2 regions of the Sanguibacter sp. Z41_6 genome follow, and region 1 is predicted to be linked to the other one. Evidence: riboswitches for the same ligand, from Rfam matches in the RefSeq annotation. Region 1 holds a riboswitch; the other holds the start of a gene.
What was found. Region 1 has a riboswitch for S-adenosylmethionine ahead of AC54T1_RS03575 (methylenetetrahydrofolate reductase). Riboswitches for the same ligand answer to the same signal wherever they lie in the genome.
Positions count from the first base shown of each region.

Region 2: another riboswitch for S-adenosylmethionine. It lies ahead of AC54T1_RS01220 (aminotransferase class V-fold PLP-dependent enzyme); the one in region 1 lies ahead of AC54T1_RS03575 (methylenetetrahydrofolate reductase).

Region 1 is NZ_JCAQIF010000001.1:763,637-767,837, forward strand. Features, by position in the region: gene metE (5-methyltetrahydropteroyltriglutamate--homocysteine S-methyltransferase) at 1-835, opposite strand, end outside; gene AC54T1_RS03575 (methylenetetrahydrofolate reductase) at 846-1,919, opposite strand; SAM riboswitch class I at 1,926-2,030, opposite strand; gene AC54T1_RS03580 (glycosyltransferase family 2 protein) at 2,088-2,831, opposite strand; gene AC54T1_RS03585 (DUF2238 domain-containing protein) at 2,828-3,436, opposite strand; gene AC54T1_RS03590 (PH domain-containing protein) at 3,475-4,014, opposite strand; gene AC54T1_RS03595 (NAD-dependent epimerase/dehydratase family protein) at 4,105-4,201, opposite strand, start outside.
Region 2 is NZ_JCAQIF010000001.1:264,063-268,263, forward strand. Features, by position in the region: gene AC54T1_RS01215 (tetratricopeptide repeat protein) at 1-516, shown strand, start outside; gene AC54T1_RS01220 (aminotransferase class V-fold PLP-dependent enzyme) at 572-1,984, opposite strand; SAM riboswitch class IV at 2,033-2,146, opposite strand; gene AC54T1_RS01225 (rhodanese-like domain-containing protein) at 2,254-2,688, shown strand; gene AC54T1_RS01230 (O-succinylhomoserine sulfhydrylase) at 2,685-3,905, shown strand; gene AC54T1_RS01235 (HAD family hydrolase) at 3,853-4,194, opposite strand; gene AC54T1_RS01240 (pyridoxamine 5'-phosphate oxidase family protein) at 4,109-4,201, opposite strand, start outside.

The sequences.
Region 1 (4,201 bases):
CGACGAGGAGCGCGGGTCGCTCGGGGCGTGCCAGCCCGGTCCCCAGCACACGGTAGGCCTCGGCGAGGGCGCGCTGGGCGTCGACGAGCGGCACGTCGATCGTGTCCGTGACGAGGCCCGGCTCGTCGAGCTGCACCCACTGCGCACCGGCCGCGGCGAGCGCGCGGAGCAGCTCGGCGTAGACCGGGAGCAGGTCGGCGAGCCGCGACAGCGGCCGGAACCCGGCGGGTGCGTCGTCGGCCGCCTTGCTCAGGAGGAGGAACGTCACCGGTCCGACGATCACGGGACGGGTGCTCACGCCGTCGGCGAGAGCCTCGGTGAACTCGGCGACGATCCGGTCGCTGGCGTACCGGAACGTCGTGTCCGGGCCGATCTCGGGGACGAGGTAGTGGTAGTTCGTGTCGAACCACTTCGTCATCTCGAGGGGAGCGTCGTCCCCGGCGCCGCGCGCGACGGTGAAGTAGCCGGCGAGGTCGAGCCGGCCGTCGGCGTCGGCGAGCCCTGCGAACCGCGCGGGGACGGCGCCGACGGTCGTGGCGGCGTCGAGCACCTGGTCGTAGAAGGAGAACGAGCCGGGGACGGCGCCTCCTGCGGCGGGCAGGCCGAGCTCGACGAGGCGGTCCCGGGTCCGCTTGCGCAGGGCCGCGGCGGTCGCCTCGAGGGTGTCGACGTCGGTGCGTCCGGCCCAGAAGGCCTCGACGGCCTTCTTCAGCTCGCGGCGCGGGCCGATCCTCGGGTAGCCGAGGATGGTTGCCGCCGGGAACGGGGCGGGAATGGTCGGTTGTGTCCGGCTTGTCGTCCGGTTCTGGGCATGGGTGTGCTCGTGGTGCGTCATGGGGTCATCCCTAGGAGTTCTGCGCGGCGACCGGGGTCGCAGGCGGGTGGAGTGCTGCTATGGATGCGCCGACCCACGGCCCGCTGGCCAGGTCCGAGCCGGCACCGGAGGCGTCTCCGGTGCTGTGCCCGCCGCCGAGGTGTACGCCCTCGAGCAGGTCTAGTGCGGCTTCGTGCTTGTTGAACGTGTAGATGTGCAGGCCCGGGGCTCCGGCTGCGAGGACGGCGTCCGCGAGGTCCACGGTGGCGCGGATGCCGAGAGTGTGGCGGCGTGCCGGGTCGCTGACCTTCTCGAGGTCGCGGACGACGGCTGCCGGGGCGGGGACGCCGGTGAGGGTCTCGACACGGGCGAGCCGCGCTGGGTCGGTCATGGGCAGGATCCCCGCGAGGATCGGGAGCGTGACGCCCGCGCTGCGGGCGGCGTCCACGAAGTCGATGTACGTGCTCGGCTCGTAGAAGAGCTGGGTCATCGCGAAGTCGGCGCCTGCCCGCTGCTTCTCGAGCAGCCGCTGGACCTCCTGCTCGCGGCTCGTCCCTGCGGCGAGGTTCCCCCCGGGGAACGCCGCGACGGCGATGGTCAGCGGCTGCGCGGCGGACCGCAGCGCGGTGGAGGGGTCCGCGGCGCAGCGCGAGGCCTCGACCTCGCGCAGCAGCGCGACGAGCTCGTCCGAGGAGTTGACGCCGTCGGGGCTGGGGCGCCAGTCGGGCTGGTCGCGCGGGGGGTCTCCCCGGAGCGCGAGGAAGCTGCGCACGCCCTCGGCGAGGAACTCGTCGATGACCTCGGCCACGTTGTCCCGGGACGCCCCCACGCACGTGAGGTGTGCGATGGGCAGCACGGGAGTCTCGCGGATGAGTCGGCTCACCACGGCGCGCGCCGTGGCCCGGTCACCGCCGGCGGCGCCGTAGGTGACGGAGATGAAGTCGGGGCGCGCAGAGACGAGGCGCTCGGCCGTGGCCCAGAACTTCGGTGCCGCGTCGGGGTTGCGCGGGGGCATGATCTCGAACGACACGGTGGGTCGCTCGACCCGGGGTCGTTCGTGGGGCGCACCGCGGTGCGCCGGGGGTACTGCTGCGGAAGCCGTCATGGGTGATCTCCATCGGACCTGGCGTTAGCACCCGCACCCTCAGGAGGCTTCCATTGTGGGGGGTTGCTGCGGCGTCGACGAGCCAGGACTCTCGACCGCTCTGGATGGTTGTCGCCACTGTAGGTCGGCATCCACCAGCTGGTCCAGGACTGTCCATCCGCTGAGACGTCAGGTGGGTCGGTCCTGGGACGCGAGGCGGCGGGACCATCGGGTCCACGGCGGGGCGACCCGCCAGTTCACGGCAAGGGTGCGGAACGCCCAGCGGAAACGCCGTGCCAGGCTCCCGGGGGAGGCGAAGGTCCGCCCCGAGACCCCGACGACGAGGTCGCGGTCGTACCGCACGCGGACAGACGGGTGGAGCTGGAAGCTCAGGTCGGTGTCGTCGTGCACGAGCGGGTCGTCGCGGTGCACCTGGTCGCTCACCTGCGCCCACGTCTGCCGGCGCAGCGCCATGTTGGATCCCCACAGCGGCACCCCGGCGAGGGCGGCGTGCATGCCCCAGTAGTACCCGCGCATGTAGAAGGTCCGCGCTGCGACCCCGCGCAGGCCAGGGAGGTCGTAGAACGTCCCCGCCCCGGTGAGCGCACCGAGGCGCGGGTCGTCGACGAACGCCGCGTGCACCCGCTCCAACCAGTCGACCGGCGGCAGCGTGTCCGCGTCGCACCGGGCGATGACGTCACCGGTCGCGGCGTCGTACCCCGCGGACGCGGCGGCGGGGATCCCGGGGGCGGGCTCGACGACGACGCGAGCGCCTGCAGCCCGTGCCACGTCCGCGCTGTCGTCCGACGACGCGTTGTCGACGACGACGATCTCGTCCGCGAGGTGCGTCTGGCGCGCCAGGGCCTCGAGGCAGCGGGCGAGGAGCTCCGCATCGTCCTTGCACGGGATGACGACGGACAGCCGCAGGCTCACCGGCGGGGCGCCCGTGCGAGCAGGATGCCCGCGAGCAGGGAGCCCAGCCCGCCGGCTGCGAGGTCTCCGAGCGTGTCCTGGTACCCGACGCTGATCGTGTCCTCGACGAAGGTGTGGCCGGCCCACTCGCCGAACTCCCACAGGACGGCGAGCAGCATGCCGATCGCGGTCGTCGTCACGGCGATGCCGAGCCGCGGCCGCCGGAGGACAGTGCTGCCGGGCGGCGCGGCCGGACCCGGCGCGGCCCGGCCCGGCGCCGGCGGTACCGCCCCGACCGCGGCGAGCAGCTCGTAGAGGAGCACGGCGAGCACGCCGTTCGCGACGAGGTGCACGGCGAGGTCCAGCCAGCCGACCGACGTGTACAGGTCGAAGGCGCTGATCCACCCCGCAGCGAGCAGGACGACGCCGTTCGACAGGTCGAGCGGACCGGGCAGCCCCACGGCCCGCGGCACGACGAGGCCGAGGAGGACGAGCGCGAAGAGTGCGACCCCGACGAACCCGAGCCACACGCCAGCGACGACGATGCTCACCGCCCCGGCCGCCCGGAGCCCGTCCGCGACGAGGATGGTGCTGGTCCGCGGTCTGAGGGCCTCGGCGGTGATCACCGGGCAACACTAGCGACGACGGGGGCGGGCTGCCGCGCTCAGCGCCTCACGCGGCGCGGCTCACCCGGCGGGCGCTCACCGTCGTCCGTGCCGTCGTCGGCGGCGAAGAGCAGGTCGGCGAGCTGGACGTGGACGCGCTCGATGTTCGGGATGTCGTGGAGCACGACACCGGCCTTGTCGGTCGCGTCGGAGATGACGAGCGTGCCGCACCCGAGGATGCGGTCGAGCAGCCCCTTCTCGTACGTGACGTCGTTGATGCGGTAGAGCGGGATGTCCCGGCCGGTACGCGTGAGGATGCCGCTGCGGGTGATGAGGCGACGGTTGGTGAGGGTGTAGCGGGAGGTCACCCACCGCAGGAACGGCACGAGCGCCCAGCCGAGGACGGCGACGAGCGCGAGGATGCCGACGGCGAGCTGGAGCCAGCCCTGCGCGTCGCTGTCCGGGATGAGGAGCAGCGCCGCGAGCACGGCCGCGACGGCGAGCACGAGCACGAGAGCCGGACGGAACAGGGCTTTGGCGTGCGTGCGCAGGTTGAGGACGACGTGCTCGCCCTCGCCGAGCGTCTGGCTGATGGTCATGGCGAGCATCCTGCCACCTGCGGGCTCAGGCCCCGGGACACGTGCGGACGCGCGCGGCGCCCACGGCCGAGCAGGGCCTGGCCGCAGGTCTCAGCTCAGCGCCGCGGCGTACCAGCGTCGGTGGGCCTCGGTGAGCCGGAACGCCTCGGTCGGGGGCGTGCCGACGAGGGACCACACGAGGTCCGCG
Region 2 (4,201 bases), 500 kb from region 1:
GCGCGGAGCATCGACGAGGTCGCCGCGGCGAGCGTGGAGGCTGAGGGGACGGCGCCCGACGCGCGGTGGGCAGCCCCGGCCATGACGACGCTCGTGACCGACCGGACCGGTCGAGCTCTGTGGACGCCGGTCGTGCTCGTCCCGTTCGTGCTCGTGGCACTGTCCGATGCCGGCCCACCTGCGGACCTCGCTGCCCGGTCCGCCCTGGGTGTCATCGTCGCCGTCGTCGCGCTCACCGCGACCGCCGAGGCTGCCGTCCTTCAGCGCTGGAACCAGGCCGGGTGGTGGCGCCGTGTCCAGGCCGCTGTGCTCGCCCTGACCGCCACCGTGCTGCTCGTCCTTCTGCTCGTGACGTCGTTCGGTCGCCTCCAGGAGGCCACCCGGGCCTGGGGGGACGAGGAGCGCGACACCTCGGGCGAGACGGTGACGGTCCCGCCCGGTTTCCACGAGCCCTCGACGACAGTGCCGCCGATCGAGCTCCCGAGGATCCCACCGATCACGGTCCCGGACTTCTAGGACCGCGCAGCGTCACCGGGAAGCGTCACCGGGGAGCGTCACCGGGTCGCGGGGTTCAGGCGTTCGCGAGCTCGGCGACGATCGCCTGCACCGGCGCCGGACCGCACGCCGACCCGCCCGCGCCGAGCGTCGCGGCCGCCGTCCCGACCAGCCCGGTGAGACCGGTCACCTGCGGCAGCGGACGAGGGTCGTCCACGACGGCCCAGCAGCCGTCGACGACCTCGTACTGCACGGTCGGACCGGCGGCGAGGTAGGACGCGAGCGCCCCGACCAACCGGTCGACCTCCTCGAGCACCGTCCCGACGCCGACGCTCGCGCGGATGGCTCCGGCGTCGTACCCGAGGCGGGACAGGAGCGGGTGTGCGCAGAAGCGACCGTCGCGCACGCCGATGCCGTGCTCGGCGGACAGGTACGCCGCGACGAGGCCGGGGTCGTGTCCCACGACGGAGAAGGTGACGACACCCACTGGGTCGACGGCGTCGGCCCAGGCACGCACGACCTCGACGCCCGGGATCGCTCCGAGGCCGGTGACGAGGCGGTCGCGCAGGATCGCCTCGTGCGCCTCGAGCTCCGCTGCGGGGACCGACGCGAGGGCGTCGCAGGCCGCCGCGAGCGCGACGGCGCCGACGACGTTGGGCGAGCCGGCCTCGTGCCGGGCGGGCGCCGTCGTCCACTCGACGTCGACGAGGCCCACCTGCCGCACGGCGCCACCACCGGCGAGGTACGGCTCACCGGCGTCGAGCCAGTCGCGGCGTCCGACGAGCGCGCCGGACCCGAAGGGCGCGTACGTCTTGTGCCCGGAGAAGGAGACGTAGTCGACGCCGGTCTCCGCGAGCGAGAAGCGGCGGTGCGGGACGAGCTGGGCGCCGTCGAGGGCGACGCGCGCTCCGGCGTCGTGGGCGATCCGGACGAGGTCGGTGAGCGGCAGCGACTCACCGGTGACGTTCGAGGCACCGGTGACGGCGACGAGCGCATAGTGCGTGGCAGCGAGCTCGGCGCGCAACGCCTCGAGCGTCGCGGCGACGGACGACTCGCCCGTGAGGACGGTCGCGCCCCCGGCGCTGCGCTGCCACGGCAGGAGGTTGGCGTGGTGCTCGACGTCGAGGACGAGGACGCGCCCGGGCGTCCCGGACTCGTCCGTCGGGACACAACCGGCGAGCAGGTTGAGGGAGTCGGTCGTGTTGCGCGTGATGATCGTGACGTCGTCCTCGCGGGCGCCGACGAACTCGCCGATGGTCCGGCGGGCCGACTCGTAGAGGGCGGTGGAGACCTGGGAGAGGTACCCGGCACCGCGGTGCACGCTCGCGTACAGCGGGAGCACCTCGGCGACCCGGTCGGCGACGGCGCGCAGCGCCGGCGCGCTGGCGGCGCAGTCGAGGTTCGCGTACGCGACGGTCCGGCCGTCGACGAGCGGCACGCGCGTCTCGGACCCGACGACGGGCAGACATCCTGTGGTGGCGATCGACATGGTGGTCCTCCGGAAAACTCCTGGGGGACCAGCGATGACGACGACCAGACCCCGCGCTTGCCGACGTCGGGCGACGTCGGCCAGGTCTTCACCCGGGGCACCCCACCGCGGAAGGAGGGTTGCCGGCCAGCAAGCCGGGGCTGTCTGCTGGCACTCGTGACCTGTCTCAAGGATCCGGAACGCCTCAGGACGTGTCAACGCGCGAGCCCCATTTGTCTTACATCCTGGACGGGCTGTCTCACGGCGGGGGTCGCGGGTGATCCTCGACCATGACCTACGCCGGAGACCTCACACCCCACGATGCCTGGGCGCTCCTCGCGGAGAACCCCGCCGCCGTCCTCGTCGACGTCCGCACCGAGGGTGAGTGGCGCCAGATCGGCGTGCCCGACGTGAGCGAGCTCCCCGGTGACCGAGAGGTCGCGTTCGTCCAGTGGGTGACCCCGGCCGGACCCAACGAGGACTTCCTCGCCGAGCTCGCGGCCGTCGGTGTGGAGCCGGGCGACGGGCGCCCGGTGGTCTTCCTGTGCCGCTCCGGCCACCGCTCCGTCGCTGCCGCGACCCGGGCCACCGAGGCGGGGTTCAGACCGTCGTACAACGTCCTCGAGGGATTCGAGGGTGACACCGACGCCTACGGTCAGCGGACCGTCAACGGCTGGGTGCGCCGCGGTCTGCCCGCGACGACGTACACCGGGGAACCGTCATGACCGACCGTGACCTCCGTCCCGCGACGCTCGCCGTGCGCGGCGGGCAGGTCCGGAGCAACTTCGAGGAGACGTCCGAGCCGCTCTTCCTCACCCAGGGATTCGTCTACGCCAGCGGCGCCGAGGCCGAGGCGGCCTTCGCGGGCGACGTCGACCACTTCATCTACTCCCGCTACGGCAACCCCACGGTCCACATGTTCGAGGAGCGCCTGCGCCTGCTCGACGGCGCCGAGGCCTGCTACGCGACGGCGACGGGCATGTCCGCGGTGTTCACGTCCCTCGCGGCGCTCGTGACCTCGGGATCGCGGATCGTGTCCGCCCGCGCCCTCTTCGGGTCCACCGTCGTGATCTTCGACGAGATCTTCGCCGGCTGGGGCATCACGGTCGACTACGTCGACGCCCACGAGCTCGACCAGTGGCAGGCGGCGCTGTCCACCCCGGCGGACGTCGTCTTCTTCGAGACGCCGTCCAACCCCATGCAGGACATCGTCGACGTCGCGGCCGTGTGCGAGCTGGCCCACGCCGCGGGAGCCGTCGTCGTGCTCGACAACGTGTTCGCGACGCCCGTGCTGCAGCGGCCGTTCGAGCTCGGCGCCGACGTCGTCGTCTACTCCGCCACGAAGCACATCGACGGACAGGGCCGCGTCCTCGGCGGCGCGATCCTCGGCTCGAAGGAGTACATCGACGGGCCGGTGCAGAAGTTCATCCGCAACACCGGGCCGTCCCTCAGCCCGTTCAACGCATGGGTGCTGCTCAAAGGACTCGAGACCCTGAGCCTGCGGGTCCATGCCCAGACCGCCGCGGCGCTGCGCATCGCCGAGCACCTCGAGACCCTGCCCGGGATCAGCCGGGTGCGCTACCCGTTCCTGCCGTCGCACCCGCAGTACGAGCTCGCCCGGAAGCAGCAGACCGGTGGCGGCACGGTCGTGACGTTCGACCTCGAGGTGCCTGAGGGCACCGATGCGGACACCGCCAAGAAGCGCGCGTTCGCGTTCCTCGACGCGCTCGAGATCGTCGACATCTCCAACAACCTCGGCGACGCGAAGTCCCTCATCACGCACCCTGCGACGACGACGCACCGGCGGCTCGGCCCCGAGGGGCGCGCCGCCGTCGGCATCGCGGAGACGACCGTGCGCCTGAGCGTCGGCCTCGAGGACCCGCTCGACCTCATCGAGGACATCGAGCGCGCACTCGGGCGGGAAGCTCGACGAGCGACCTGATGACGGGATAGCGCCGGTGCGCAGCCAGCACTGAACGGTGCCGGTCGAGCCACACCGCGTCCCACCCTGCCGCGAGCGCGCCCTCGACGTCGGTGGCGGCACTGTCACCGACCATCACGCAGTCCGCCGGCGCGACCCCGAGCGCGTCCGGGCTCCGGGACTGGGTCACCGCTCGAGCGTGACGCTCCGGCGCCACGGCCCCGTCAGAGGTGGACGGTCTCGTTCTCGCCACCGTCGTAGCGCTCACCCTTCCTCTTCGCCTTGAGCAGGCTGAGCACCGTCGCGACACGGCCCGG